4 regions of the Sporosarcina sp. AD_1 genome follow, and region 2 is predicted to be linked to each of the others. Evidence: riboswitches for the same ligand, from Rfam matches in the RefSeq annotation. Region 2 holds a riboswitch; each other region holds the start of a gene.
What was found. Region 2 has a riboswitch for cobalamin ahead of ACSW3C_RS10525 (ribonucleoside-diphosphate reductase subunit alpha). Riboswitches for the same ligand answer to the same signal wherever they lie in the genome.

Region 1 (3,100 bases), on a different contig from region 2:
AAGGAAGTGAGCGCTCCGACGAAAGCACCGACAATAATACCCGCAAGGATGATCGTTTCAATCGCCAGGCTTCTGCTGCTTAGCCGGACGAGCCCGAAGACGATGAATAACGTAAGAAATCCGCTACCAATCGCTACGACAGGAAGTGTATATCCGCCCAGTCCCCAAATGGTGTATTGGAAAAATAAAACTGTCACAGCGCCTAGAGCTGAACCTGATGAAACACCGATGGTATAGGGATCGGCTAAAGGATTCCGCAAAAGCCCTTGGAAGGCGGCCCCTGCGAGCGATAGTGAAGCGCCTACTAAAAAGGCTAATAACACACGCGGGACACGGATGTTCCAAATGATCAGTTCTTCATTCTTAGGAACATCTGCCAGCCAGCCGAAGCCGAGTGTTTTCTCTGCAACGATATGTAGAATAGTGGCGATCGGAAATTTTACACTGCTGATAAATACGCCGAGAAGGGTTGCACAAAGTACAACCCCGATACTTGCGATATAAAGCCAACTGATTTTATTCCCCAAAAACTTCTGGATAAATAAGTTTCGCAAGCTGCTCGACTCCTTCAATTAAGCGTGGACCCGGACGTGTGACGGTATCACTGTCAACATCAAATACTTGTTTGTTTTTAACAGCATTGACTTCCTTCCAGCCATCACGTGCCAATACGCCTTCTGCAGGATTGTCGACATAATAGCCATACGTCGTAATAATGACATCAGGATTTAGTGCAACAATTTCTTCTTCCGTAAGTTTTACCCAACCTTCATGGTCTTCCGCGGCATTGGTAGCGTGAATGGTTTCCAGCATTTCATGCATGAATGTATTCGTGCCGGTCGTAAAGATGTCGGGACCAGGAGATACTTCGACCCACACTTTTTTCGACTCAGTGATTTCTTTCGCTTTTTCCTCTATCGCAGCACGGCGATCTTTCATATCCTGAATAATTTCTTCAGCCTTGTCTGGCGTGCCAGTGGCAGTTGCAAGCATTCTCATTGTTTGGTAGGCGTCCTCAAACGATGTGGCGCTGCCTGTCACAACGACTTTGATGCCCGCTTCTTCATATTGTTTCAAAATGTCTTCATGGTTGTCGAAATGGTATTTTGTAACGAATATAACGTCCGGCTGAAGGGTCATGATCAGCTCTGCATCCATATCTTGTCCGCCCACTTTTTGAACTTCGAGAGCTTCCGGTGGGTAATTGCAGTAATCTGATACACCGATAAGGCGATCGCCCGCCCCTAGTGCATATAAAATCTCCGTATTACTCGTTTGAACAGAGATAAGGGTTTCCGGTTCTTTTTCAATGGTTACTTCACGACCGGCATCATCGGTGAATGATGCTGGGAAAAGAGGAGTATCTTGATCTTCCCCTTGGGTTTGGTAGGTTGTTTCTGTAGTCGGTGTTTCCTCTTGAGTTTTGGGAGAGTCAGCCGAATTCGATCCGCAGCCTGCTAAAAGCGCCAAGGATAGAACGAAGATAAGACTAAACAAGCCCCAACGTTTCATCATGTTGTTCAAACTAATTTCCTCCTCTGGATTGTAAACATCAAAAAAGCGCTTTTCCTCGGAAGGAAAGCGCATGAAAAGGAAGATCGGCATGATCCGATCGTTACGGACGGCAAATCTGACACTTCAAGCAATCCCATTCCCGAGGAAGCTGATTATCGAAATAGGCAGGTCTCCTGACTTACGACGTAGCGGAAAGCCACTCCTTCCCATGCTTTTGGCACAGTGGACTCACGTGGTGTTCCTAGTCGATTACAGTGACGGGTTCGTGTTGGACTCTCACCAACTTCCCTCTTCGTCTCAATAGCATGGATGGTGCTGCTTGAGAAACCTAAATCTACTAATATTTTTTTGATGTTATGATTCATGCCAAGTATATAGAAAGTTATATAGTTTGTAAACTTAATTTGAAATAGAAGACTTATGCTTTGGAGGTTGCGTGATGCGGGGATTCCATAAGTTCAAGCTATTTAATACCCCCGATTTTTTCTGGCTCCTGCCGGCTTTGTAAACAAAAGAAGAATCCATCATGTGACTGATCACATGAAGCAACGAAAAGAAGAGAGGATTCAAATGCTGCAGAAAGAAAATTCGGAAAACAAATGATACAATATGGAGAGTGCAAAGAAAACAACGAATACTAAGGGAGCAAGCAGATTGTAATAGAGAGTTGCCACAAAAGGATACTAGAGTTTTTGTCCTTTTACAGATTGTTTATATAAAATCTATACGTTTCGGAGTGTAATACTCCAAGAATCACTAGTGTTTTTTATGATGTGTGTTTTGCTAAAAATGCATTGTCTCTGCTTAAGGTTAATCAAAAGATGTTCTACGCAACAAATGAGAAATGACGAGAAGTATATGAGGAGATATAGCTAGTGTGATGGTGTAACGAGAGCTATCTTACCGTCCGGAAGGGAGAAGTGGAGTTGCAAAGAAAATTTATGGAAATAAGCTTACTAATACTAACCATTTCTTTTTTGAATGGATGCAGTAAAGTGGAAAGGATCCAGCATATCGAAGCATTCTTCACTGAAACATCCGAAGAAAGAGAAAACGGTTTATTTGAAAAGAACGGTTATGTGAGGGTAAATGCGATCACTACAAATGAGGAAGGAAAGAACTATATAAAAACAGACAGTAAAACAATTGAAGACTTTTATGATTTACAGGGGAATTATTTGAATACCGAAGTGAAGCATATAACCTCTACGATATCGAAAGTAACCCAAACTGGGAAAACTAAAAATCGCAACAAGCAACTTCAAGAACCGTCAACGATACTGATTACTGATGAGAATGTAGAGAACTTTCAAGCACAGAATACGATGGTGTTAGAACATTTCAGCTTAACTCCTATGACGGATGAAGAAAAGGAAGCTGTCAAAGAACATGTCTTGTCGATAACGAAGGATTTCTAAGTTACTTGAAAGGATATCATTCTTAAATAAATTCTAGGAGGATTCGAATGAAACTAGGTGCATTTTCAGTAAGTCTACGTGTAAAGGACATTCACAAGTCAAAAGCATTTTATGAAAAACTAGGTTTCCAAACTCTAGGCGGGGATATAACACAAAACTGGCTCATC
Region 2 (3,100 bases):
GAAGGGGATTGGCCGGCTGCTGCGTCCGTGAACCGCTATGTCAAAGGGTTTGAAGAGAACGAATCCGCGCAAGATGTATTGCTACAATCTTTCGAACGCTGGCCGACGTGGATGTGGGTGAATGAAGAGGTGAGGGACTTCATCGAGTGGTTGAAGCTTCATAATGATTCGTTGCCCGATAAGGAGAAGACAGGTTTTTACGGTATCGATATGTACAGTTTGTATGAATCGATTGATGAGCTGCTTCGATTTTTATCTGAAAATCCGCAATTTGGAGCCGATCTAAACTTAGCAAGACAGGCGTTCTCCTGTTTCGAGCCATATAATCGGATGCCCGAGCATTATGCTCTGTCGACCGCTCATTTTTCCGATGAGTGCATTAGTGAAGTTGCTACGCTGCTGTCATCCATCCGAAGGAATGAAGAGCGTTTTGCCAGTCACCATGAAGAAGATCTGAACGTCACGATGAATGCCCTCGTCGCCAAAAATGCGGAGGCTTATTACCGGGAAATGATGCAAGACGACGCGATCTCTTGGAATACACGCGATTTGCATATGGTAGAAGCCATCAATGAATTAAAGAAATACCATGGGCCTGATGCTAAGCTGATTATTTGGGAACACAATACCCATATTGGCGACGCGTCCGAAACATCTATGAAAGACGACAACATGATCAATGTTGGCCAGCTCATTCGTGAGGAATACGGGCATAACCGCACGTTTGCCATTGGATTTGGGACCTACGAAGGATCAGTCATTGCAGCCGATAGCTGGGGCGCTCCTCTGGAAAGAATGACGGTTCCGCCTGCTAAGTTCAATACTTGGGAAGGGCAGATGCACGCAGCTGGTGCAGAGGATAAAGTGGTTTTATTCACAGACGATAACCGTCAGCTGTTCAATGAATGGATTGGCCACCGTGCCATTGGGGTTGTCTACAATCCAGAATTCGAAGCGTATGGAAATTTTGTCCCTTCGCGTGTTGGCAGCCGATATGATGGGTTTATTTTTTTAGACCAGTCAACTGCGTTATATCCTTTTTGAGCCGTGCAGCTGCTTGCACGGCTTTTAGTTTTATTGATAAAATTAGGTGCAGCCTACCTTAGAAATGTTTCAAGTTAGTAGAAATCCTCTCAAAAAATAATTCAAATTCTTTTTACCTATTTACGATTAAACCACAACATGTTAGGGTAGTAGATGTACATAAAGCACAACATATAGTATTTAACGATAGATTGGTACCGTATTCGGTTTAATAGGGAATCCTTAAATTGGAGCTGTCCCCGCAACTGTACGTGCTGACGACCTGCTGACAACCACTGTGGCAATGCCATGGGAAGGGAGCGGGGAGGAGGAAGCGCAAGCCAGTAGACCTGCCGTCCATCGTGAAGCGACACTTTCTTCGGGGGTTGAGAGGTGGGAGCGAGCGGGTTTTTCGCCTTTCCATCCGAAGGGGGTTCGACCTGATCTGTTTCCTACATACATCCATTAGCGATGTCTCACCGAAAAGGTGGGGCGTCGTTTTTTTTATTCCCTAACATCCTATAAGTAGGAAAGGAGCCAAACTGATGACAATGATTCAAGAAAACACAAAGGTGACTGACATTCTGGCGCAATTGAAGGAGGAATTCGGCGAGGGCCAAATTACTGCTTTGGAAACGGCGAGTGATAAATGGTTGGAACGCCATCCAGGCGGAAGCCAGGAAAACTGGGCAAAAGCAATGGTTTTGGAGGCGCTTAGCAATATTGATGAAGCGTCCACCCATTGGACATTTGTGGCATCCCGCATTTACTTGGACTCTGTTTACGAACAGCAGCGGGCCATTCGCGGCACAGATGTATACGCTGATTTTGCCGGTCACGTTGAAAGGCTCGTCCGACAAGGATTGTATACACCAGAACTGCTCGATCGATATTCTGCAGAAGAGCTGGCCACTATCGGGACATTTATCGAGCCCGAGCGGGACAAGCTGCTTACATATATTGGACTGAAAACGTTAATGGACCGCTACGCGGCTGTTGATTTTAATAAAAAACCGGTGGAGCTGCCACAAGAACGCTGGCTCATCATTGCCATGACGCTTATGCAAAAGGAGACTGATAATCGTCTTGGCAAAATTGCGGAAGCCTACTGGGCGATGAGCAACCTGTATATGACCGTCGCGACACCGACGCTTGCAAACGCGGGCAAGCCGCATGGTCAATTGTCCAGCTGCTTTATCGACACAGTGGACGACTCCTTGCAAGGCATTTACGACAGTAATACTGATATTGCGAATCTCTCAAAATACGGTGGGGGCATCGGGGTCTACATGGGCAAAGTGCGCTCCCGCGGTTCATCTATCAGAGGATTCAAAGGGGCATCGAGCGGCGTCCTTCCTTGGATCAAACAATTGAACAATACGGCGGTAAGCGTCGATCAACTCGGACAGCGCCAAGGTGCCATTGCCGTCTACCTCGATGTGTGGCATAAGGACATCTTCACGTTTCTCGATTTGAAGCTGAACAACGGGGATGACCGCTTGCGTGCACATGACATTTTCACAGGCGTCTGCCTGCCGGATATTTTCATGGAGCAGGTCGAAGCACGCGGAGACTGGCATTTATTCGATCCGCATGAAGTCCGGACGGTAATGGGCTACTCCTTGGAAGATTTTTATGATGAGACAAAAGGGTCTGGATCGTTCCGTGAAAAGTACGAGGAGTGCTCAAACCATCCACAATTGACGAAAGAGACTGTACCTGCGATCGAAGTGATGAAGCGCATTATGCGCAGTCAGCTTGAAACGGGCACGCCGTTCATGTTCTACCGGGATGAAGTGAACCGGATGAACCCGAATAAGCATGAGGGCATGGTGTATTCAAGTAATCTCTGTTCAGAAATCATGCAAAATCAAAGCGCAACACAATTCGAATCGGTCACGCTTGAAGATGATATCGTCGTCACACGATCGAAGCCGGGTGATTTTGTTGTGTGTAACCTATCTTCCATCAACTTGGGACGGGCGGTCCCAGCAGGTGTATTGGAACGGCTTCTTACGATTCAAGTGCGCATGCTCGATAACGTCATTGATTTGAATAAAATTCCGGTCGTTCAAGC
Region 3 (3,100 bases), on a different contig from region 2:
CTCCTGACATGGGACACGGCTATGCTTCTGGGATTTTGTTCGTCGGCAATCTGAGAACGTATGAATTCGGACTCTACAATGACATACGAACGGAAGAAACCATTAAAGCAACCTATACTACCATTTTCGACACGATAGAAAAATTAAGTGTTTATAATGATAAACGAAAATAGAGGAATCCCGTAAAAAACATCGAATATATATTCGTATGAAGCGAGGGGGTTAAGTTGATGGTTTTAGAAACATTGAAGGTAAACAAAATGAGTTGGGATGAAGTGGCACATCGCTTTTATGGGCGCAATCCGCTTCCGGACTATGGGCCGCTTGCGCCGAGCGAAGAAGACTTGCAGCTACTTGGGGATGTGGCAGGATGTAAAGTGCTGGATATCGGCTGCGGAAGCGGCCATTCACTGCTTTATATGAATGAACGAGGTGCCGCCGAGTTATGGGGAGTTGATTTATCCCATACACAGATCGAGACAGCTAGAAATGTGCTGACCGATGTGACAACACCCGTACAATTATTCGAGTCGCCAATGGAGAAAGATCCTGGTTTGCCGAGCCATTATTTTGATATCGTTTACTCGATTTTTGCACTCGGCTGGACGACAGATCTTCAGGCAACCATCCAAAATGTCCATCGATATTTGAAAACAGGCGGGACTTTCATTTTCAGCTGGGAGCATCCGCTGCATAGCCGTGCGAGACTAATGGATGGCGGCCTCCACTTGGATAAGTCGTATCACGAGGAAGGTCCGTATGATCACGAAGCGTGGCACGCACCCGCTATCATGCAGCAATTGAAAGTAAGTACATATATCAATACGCTCGCCGACCACGGTTTTCAAATTGAGAGGGTCATCGAGGACGTGGCTCTCACAGAGGAAGATCGCGAAAAGCATGAAAATCGCTGGTACTCATATGAGAAAGCAACAAAGCTGCCGACAACGTTAATTATTAAATGCAAGAAATTATAAAACAAAAGTCAACTGCGCCTGAACTTCATAACCCAAGCGCAGTTTTTTCGCAGTTATATTGAATAATCCATTTCACTGCATCGAGCAGGTTTTCAGCAATGTAATCAGGCTCGATGTCCGCCCACTTATGCTTGTAGTCGGTGCAAGAACTTATCCCCCATCCAGTTAACACGAGAATCTTCTTCGCACCGACTGCGTGAGCTGCCAGCATGTCCGTCGCTCCAACATCACCAATAAAAGCCGTATTCGATAGGTCGATACCGTGTTTCCTTGATGCTTCCCACAATAGGCCCGGGTTCGGTTTATGGCATTGACATCCGTCTTCTGGACTGTGCGGACAAATAAATGCATCATCAAACCCATACGACTGGAACTCCTCTAGAAACTCCTGCGTGGAGGCTTGGCCCTTGCTAATCCGATGCTGGTTTGTGCAAGCAAACATCTTAATATGATGTTTTTTCAACAAGGCAAATGCCTCACGACTGAAGGGATACAGTGTAAAATCTCTTGGATGAATAAAATGTCCGGTTCCCCCTATCGTGCCGTCCCGATCAATAAAGACTCCTTGAATTCCCCCCATTTTCCTTCCCCCTTCCCTTCTTTCATCATAACGTAGTTGTAAAACTATTTCGATAGAATGGTTGACAGAAAAATTTGGACATGCTACCTTTAATCAAATCGAATAGCAGACGGAATAGGTGATCTGAGAAGTCTCAGATCTTAAATGGGAAGCCGGTGAGCAATCGAATCCGGCGCGGTCCCGCCACTGTGACAGCCTTTGTGCTGAAGCCAGATACCAGCCTAGTTCAACAACGCTGTAAACCTACGGTCGATAGGGAGGTGTTAGATGGATACGCGCAGGCGAAGTGCGTGCTTTTTTGAGCATGCCTTTCAAAATACCGTACATTTCTGACTCCCCGTTGGAAATGTATTTTTTTATGCAATCAAATAAGAAAGGGTGGACTACATGACAACAATCAGCAGCACAATCGGATATCCCTATATCGGTGAAAACCGGGAATGGAAGCGCGCGCTTGAAGCGTTCTGGAACGAAAAGATTCAAGAGGAGGAACTGGTACAAACGATGAAGGAACTGCGGCTTTCCTTCCTTCAAAAGCAAAAAGAGGCAGGCATTGACGTCATTCCCGTTGGAGATTTCACTTTCTATGACCGCGTGCTCGATACCGCCGTTATGTTCGGCATGGTTCCTGATCGATACAACTGGCGAGGCGGCCAGGTATCGCTTACAACCTATTTCTCGATGGCCAGAGGAAATAAAGAAGCGGTCGCCTCTGAAATGACGAAATGGTTCGATACAAACTATCACTATATCGTGCCGGAATATGGGCACCGGAAACTCACCTTGACGGAAAATAAGCCCCTAACCGCATACAGAGAAGCTAAGGAAGTTCTCGGAATTGATGGCAAGCCTGTCTTGATTGGCCCCTATACATTTTTAAAACTATCAAAGGGTTATGAAGATCACGAGATTCCCGCATTTCTTCTTCAGTTGCTTCCGCTGTACGAGCAAATTGTTAAGGAACTTGCGGCAGAAGGCGTGCATTGGGTGCAAATTGAAGAACCGATTTTATCTACCAGCATTACTCGCGATGAAATGAAGACAGTGAAGGAGATTTATTCCCAGCTAAAGAAAGCCGTTCCGGAAGTAAAAATCATGCTGCAAACGTATTTCGATGCAGTCGAGTGGTATGAGGAGACAACCGCCCTTCCTGTAGATGGCATTGGGCTCGATTTTGTGCATGGCGGAGAGGCAAACTTGAAGAACTTGCGGACGTTTGGCTTTCCGGCAGATAAATATTTCGGAGCCGGCCTCATTGACGGACGCAATATTTGGCGGGCAGATCTTGGAGCGAAATTGGATATAGCAGATGAGCTGCTGCGCTTCGTATCAGCTGATAAACTTTGCATCCAGCCTTCCTGCAACTTGCAGCATGTGCCTGTCTCACTAAAATCCGAAACACAGCTAGAAGAGGCACTTCAGGGAGCACTCGCCTTTGCTGACGAGAAACTGTCCGAAATCCAGATAATCACTAAAGGCATCAATTAATCACGTGCATCCGTACGCGACGATATTGAAGAAAGTGCCGCCGCATGTAAACGTC
Region 4 (3,100 bases), 140 kb from region 2:
ACTGCTAAAGAAAATCGGCGACTTCCCGAAAGTCGTCGCGGACGCAGCACGCCTGCGCTCGCCACACCGCATCGCAACATACATCCAGGAGCTGGCGGCTACCTTCCACAGCTTCTACAACGCAGAAAAAGTGCTCGACCCAGACAACCGCGACCTATCCGAAGCCCGTCTGGCCCTCGTCACCGCAACACGCACAACAGTTGCCAACGCCTTGAAACTCATCGGCGTCGCAGCGCCTGAAAGAATGTAAGGAAAACCCCCGTCTTTCCCGGTTCCGCGGGAGAGGCGGGGGTTGTTTTGTTATTCATCTGAACGGGGACCTTTGAATGTAGGACGTAACTGCTTGATATTTGTGTAACCGCTCGTATTTGCTTCCGAACCTCTCGTATATTTCGTTTACCGCTCGAATCACGTTTCGAACCTCTCGTAAAACTTTGTAACCGCTCGAATCTCGTTTTGAACCTCTCGTATAATTTTTTTACCGCTCGTATCCAACTTGCAACCGCTCAAATCACGTTTTGAACCTCTCGTAATAATTTTTTATCGCTCGTATCCGACTTGCGACCGCTCGAATCTTGTCCAGCCAGCTGAGGGGAATTTTGTAACCCGACGTACCACGTTTCGAACCGCTCGTATTTGCTTCCGAACCTCTCGTATGTTTCATTTACCGCTCGAATCACGCTTCCAACCTCTCGAATAACTTTGTAACCGCTCGAATCTCGTTTTGAACCTCTCGTAAAAATTTTTTACCGCTCGTATTCGACTTGCGACCGCTCGTATTTCCTTCCGAACCTCTCCAATAAATTCGTAACCGCTCGTATCCGGTTCCATACAGCTCGTATGTTTTCCTCGCCATATGAAATCCACCCGGCCCCAAATATAAATCGCCCTCACTTCCACACCAGGCATGCTCGCAGTATCAAGTCTACAACCGAAACCCCTTAAATTGTGAAGTGCATTCAGCGCGCCATCAGCTTTCCAATTACGTAATCCTCTTCGCGTACCAGCCGCTCCGTTCTCAGAATGTAAGCCACACCACAAACACAGGAAACTCGTCATTCCTCAACACTTGCAAATCCCTCTCCAACTTTCCGTCTATCGACAAGGAAATGTTTTATAGTATAATGGTTGCGTACACAATTACATATCCGAACATGAAGGTGCCCCGCCATCAACGACGGGGTTAAAAGGGAAGCCGGTTCGAAGCCGGCGCGGTCCCGCCACTGTAAGTGCGAGCTATCCGCCTGATGCCACTGGATCTGATCCGGGAAGGCGCGGTATGCGATTGAAGTACGAGCCAGGAGACCTGCCTTTGTGAATCACCCGCAACCCTACGAGGATAGGTTTGGTGAAGAGTCGGTGCGCTTTGGCGCGGCCGAATTTTTACTAGACGTTGTCCTCCGTTCATATGACGGGGGATTTTTGTTTGGAATCAATAGGAGGAAGACAGAATGAAGAAGTTTTGGCAGCTTTGGTTGACGGCTGTATTTGCCGTATTGCTTTTGACGGCATGTGGCACGTCGGATGAGCCGAAGAAAGAGGATGCAACAGAGCAAACAAGTGGACAGACAGCTGGCGATGCCGAGCAGGCAGCTCCTGCGTTCCCGGTGACATTGACCGATGCGGTTGGCAATGAAATTACATTTGAGGAAGCACCTAAGAAAATTGTTTCCTTGCAAGCGAGCAACACAGAAATCCTTTTCGCTCTTGGTTTGAATGATGAAATTGTCGGAGTTACTGACTTCGATAACTATCCGGAAGAGGCACTGGAAAAGGAAAAAGTCGGCGGCATGCAATTCAATGTCGAGCAGATTATTGCCATGGGCCCAGACGTTGTGTTCGCGAATGAAATGGGACAAAGCTCCGGTGAAGAAGGCTGGCAGCAAATCCGCGACGCGGGCATTCCAGTGTTTGTCGTGAAAAATGCGATGAACTTCGAAGAGACATATGAAACGATCAACACGATCGGAGAAGCAACAGGTAAGACGGAAGAAGCTGAAAAAATCGTAGCGGACATGAAAGCGAAAGTGGACGAAGTCGTTGCGAAAACGAAAGACGTCGAGACAAAGAAGCGTGTCTTCGTTGAAACATCCGATGCACCTGACATTTATGCACCTGGCAAAGGGACATTCATGCAGGAAATGCTTGATATGATCGGTGCTGAAAACGTTGTGACGGCAGATGGCTGGGCATTGATCAGCCCGGAAGAAATCGTGAAGCAAAACCCTGACGTCATCATCGTCATGTACAGCTATGTGCCGGATATCGTGGAGAGCGTGAAAAACCGCGACGGCTTCAGCGATATTACAGCTGTCAAAGAAGACCGCGTCATTCAAGTTGATGAGAATATGACGAGCCGGACAGGTCCTCGCCTGGCGCTTGGCCTGGAAGAAGTGGCTAAAGCCATTTATCCAGAGGCGTTCGGTGAATAAAACAGGCATCGCCTACATCGTGAGTGCCGCCACACTGGCTGTGGCGGTATGGCTCGGTGTATCCATCGGAACCGTGAAAGTGCCACTGAGCACGTTCTGGGATTCGTCGGATACTACAGCAACGAATATCCTATGGAAAATCCGCATGCCGCGTGTCCTATTGGCTGGCCTTGTCGGTGCATCGCTTGCCATTGCGGGCGCTGCGTTCCAAGGATTGCTGAAAAATCCGCTAGCCGATCCATACACCCTCGGAGTGTCATCCGGCGCCTCGGTAGGTGCGGTTGTGACACTCTTTTTTGGCTTATCCATTCCGATGCTGGGCGCGTATACGTTGCCAATCTTTAGCATGGTCGGCGCCGCGGTAACGATGTTCCTTGTTCTCGGATTTGCGAGACTCGTCGACCGTTCCATGAAGATGGAGACGATCATCTTGACGGGCATCATTTTCGGGTCGTTCCTCGGCTCGGTTCTGTCCCTAATGATTGCGCTGACAGGGGAAGAGCTGCGGCAAATTATCGGCTGGCTGTTAGGAAGCGTGTCGATGCGCGGCTGGAAATATATCGTTATGGTGCTGCCGTTCGTTATCATTGGCTCTTTCATCCTCTGGCTCAACCGGCGAGAGCTGAACGCCATGCTGTTCGGCGAAGAGCGGGCGCATCATTTGGGCG

Region 1: another riboswitch for cobalamin. It lies ahead of ACSW3C_RS12595 (ABC transporter substrate-binding protein); the one in region 2 lies ahead of ACSW3C_RS10525 (ribonucleoside-diphosphate reductase subunit alpha).
Region 3: another riboswitch for cobalamin. It lies ahead of metE (5-methyltetrahydropteroyltriglutamate--homocysteine S-methyltransferase); the one in region 2 lies ahead of ACSW3C_RS10525 (ribonucleoside-diphosphate reductase subunit alpha).
Region 4: another riboswitch for cobalamin. It lies ahead of ACSW3C_RS09840 (ABC transporter substrate-binding protein); the one in region 2 lies ahead of ACSW3C_RS10525 (ribonucleoside-diphosphate reductase subunit alpha).

The regions. Positions count from the first base shown of each region.
Region 1 covers NZ_JBPVIR010000006.1:52,277-55,376, forward strand. The annotation lists gene ACSW3C_RS12590 (FecCD family ABC transporter permease) at 1-554, opposite strand, end outside; gene ACSW3C_RS12595 (ABC transporter substrate-binding protein) at 517-1,512, opposite strand; cobalamin riboswitch at 1,662-1,862, opposite strand; gene ACSW3C_RS12600 (hypothetical protein) at 2,511-2,933, shown strand; gene ACSW3C_RS12605 (VOC family protein) at 2,981-3,100, shown strand, end outside.
Region 2 covers NZ_JBPVIR010000004.1:409,643-412,742, reverse strand. The annotation lists gene ACSW3C_RS10530 (erythromycin esterase family protein) at 1-1,044, shown strand, start outside; cobalamin riboswitch at 1,219-1,395, shown strand; gene ACSW3C_RS10525 (ribonucleoside-diphosphate reductase subunit alpha) at 1,575-3,100, shown strand, end outside.
Region 3 covers NZ_JBPVIR010000007.1:194,104-197,203, reverse strand. The annotation lists gene ACSW3C_RS15170 (hypothetical protein) at 1-173, shown strand, start outside; gene ACSW3C_RS15165 (class I SAM-dependent methyltransferase) at 231-977, shown strand; gene ACSW3C_RS15160 (HAD-IIIA family hydrolase) at 1,003-1,557, opposite strand; cobalamin riboswitch at 1,657-1,796, shown strand; partial or broken gene metE (5-methyltetrahydropteroyltriglutamate--homocysteine S-methyltransferase) at 1,945-3,100, shown strand, end outside.
Region 4 covers NZ_JBPVIR010000004.1:273,445-276,544, reverse strand. The annotation lists gene argS (arginine--tRNA ligase) at 1-250, shown strand, start outside; gene ACSW3C_RS09850 (hypothetical protein) at 507-680, opposite strand; gene ACSW3C_RS09845 (hypothetical protein) at 677-856, opposite strand; cobalamin riboswitch at 1,142-1,328, shown strand; gene ACSW3C_RS09840 (ABC transporter substrate-binding protein) at 1,452-2,432, shown strand; gene ACSW3C_RS09835 (FecCD family ABC transporter permease) at 2,425-3,100, shown strand, end outside.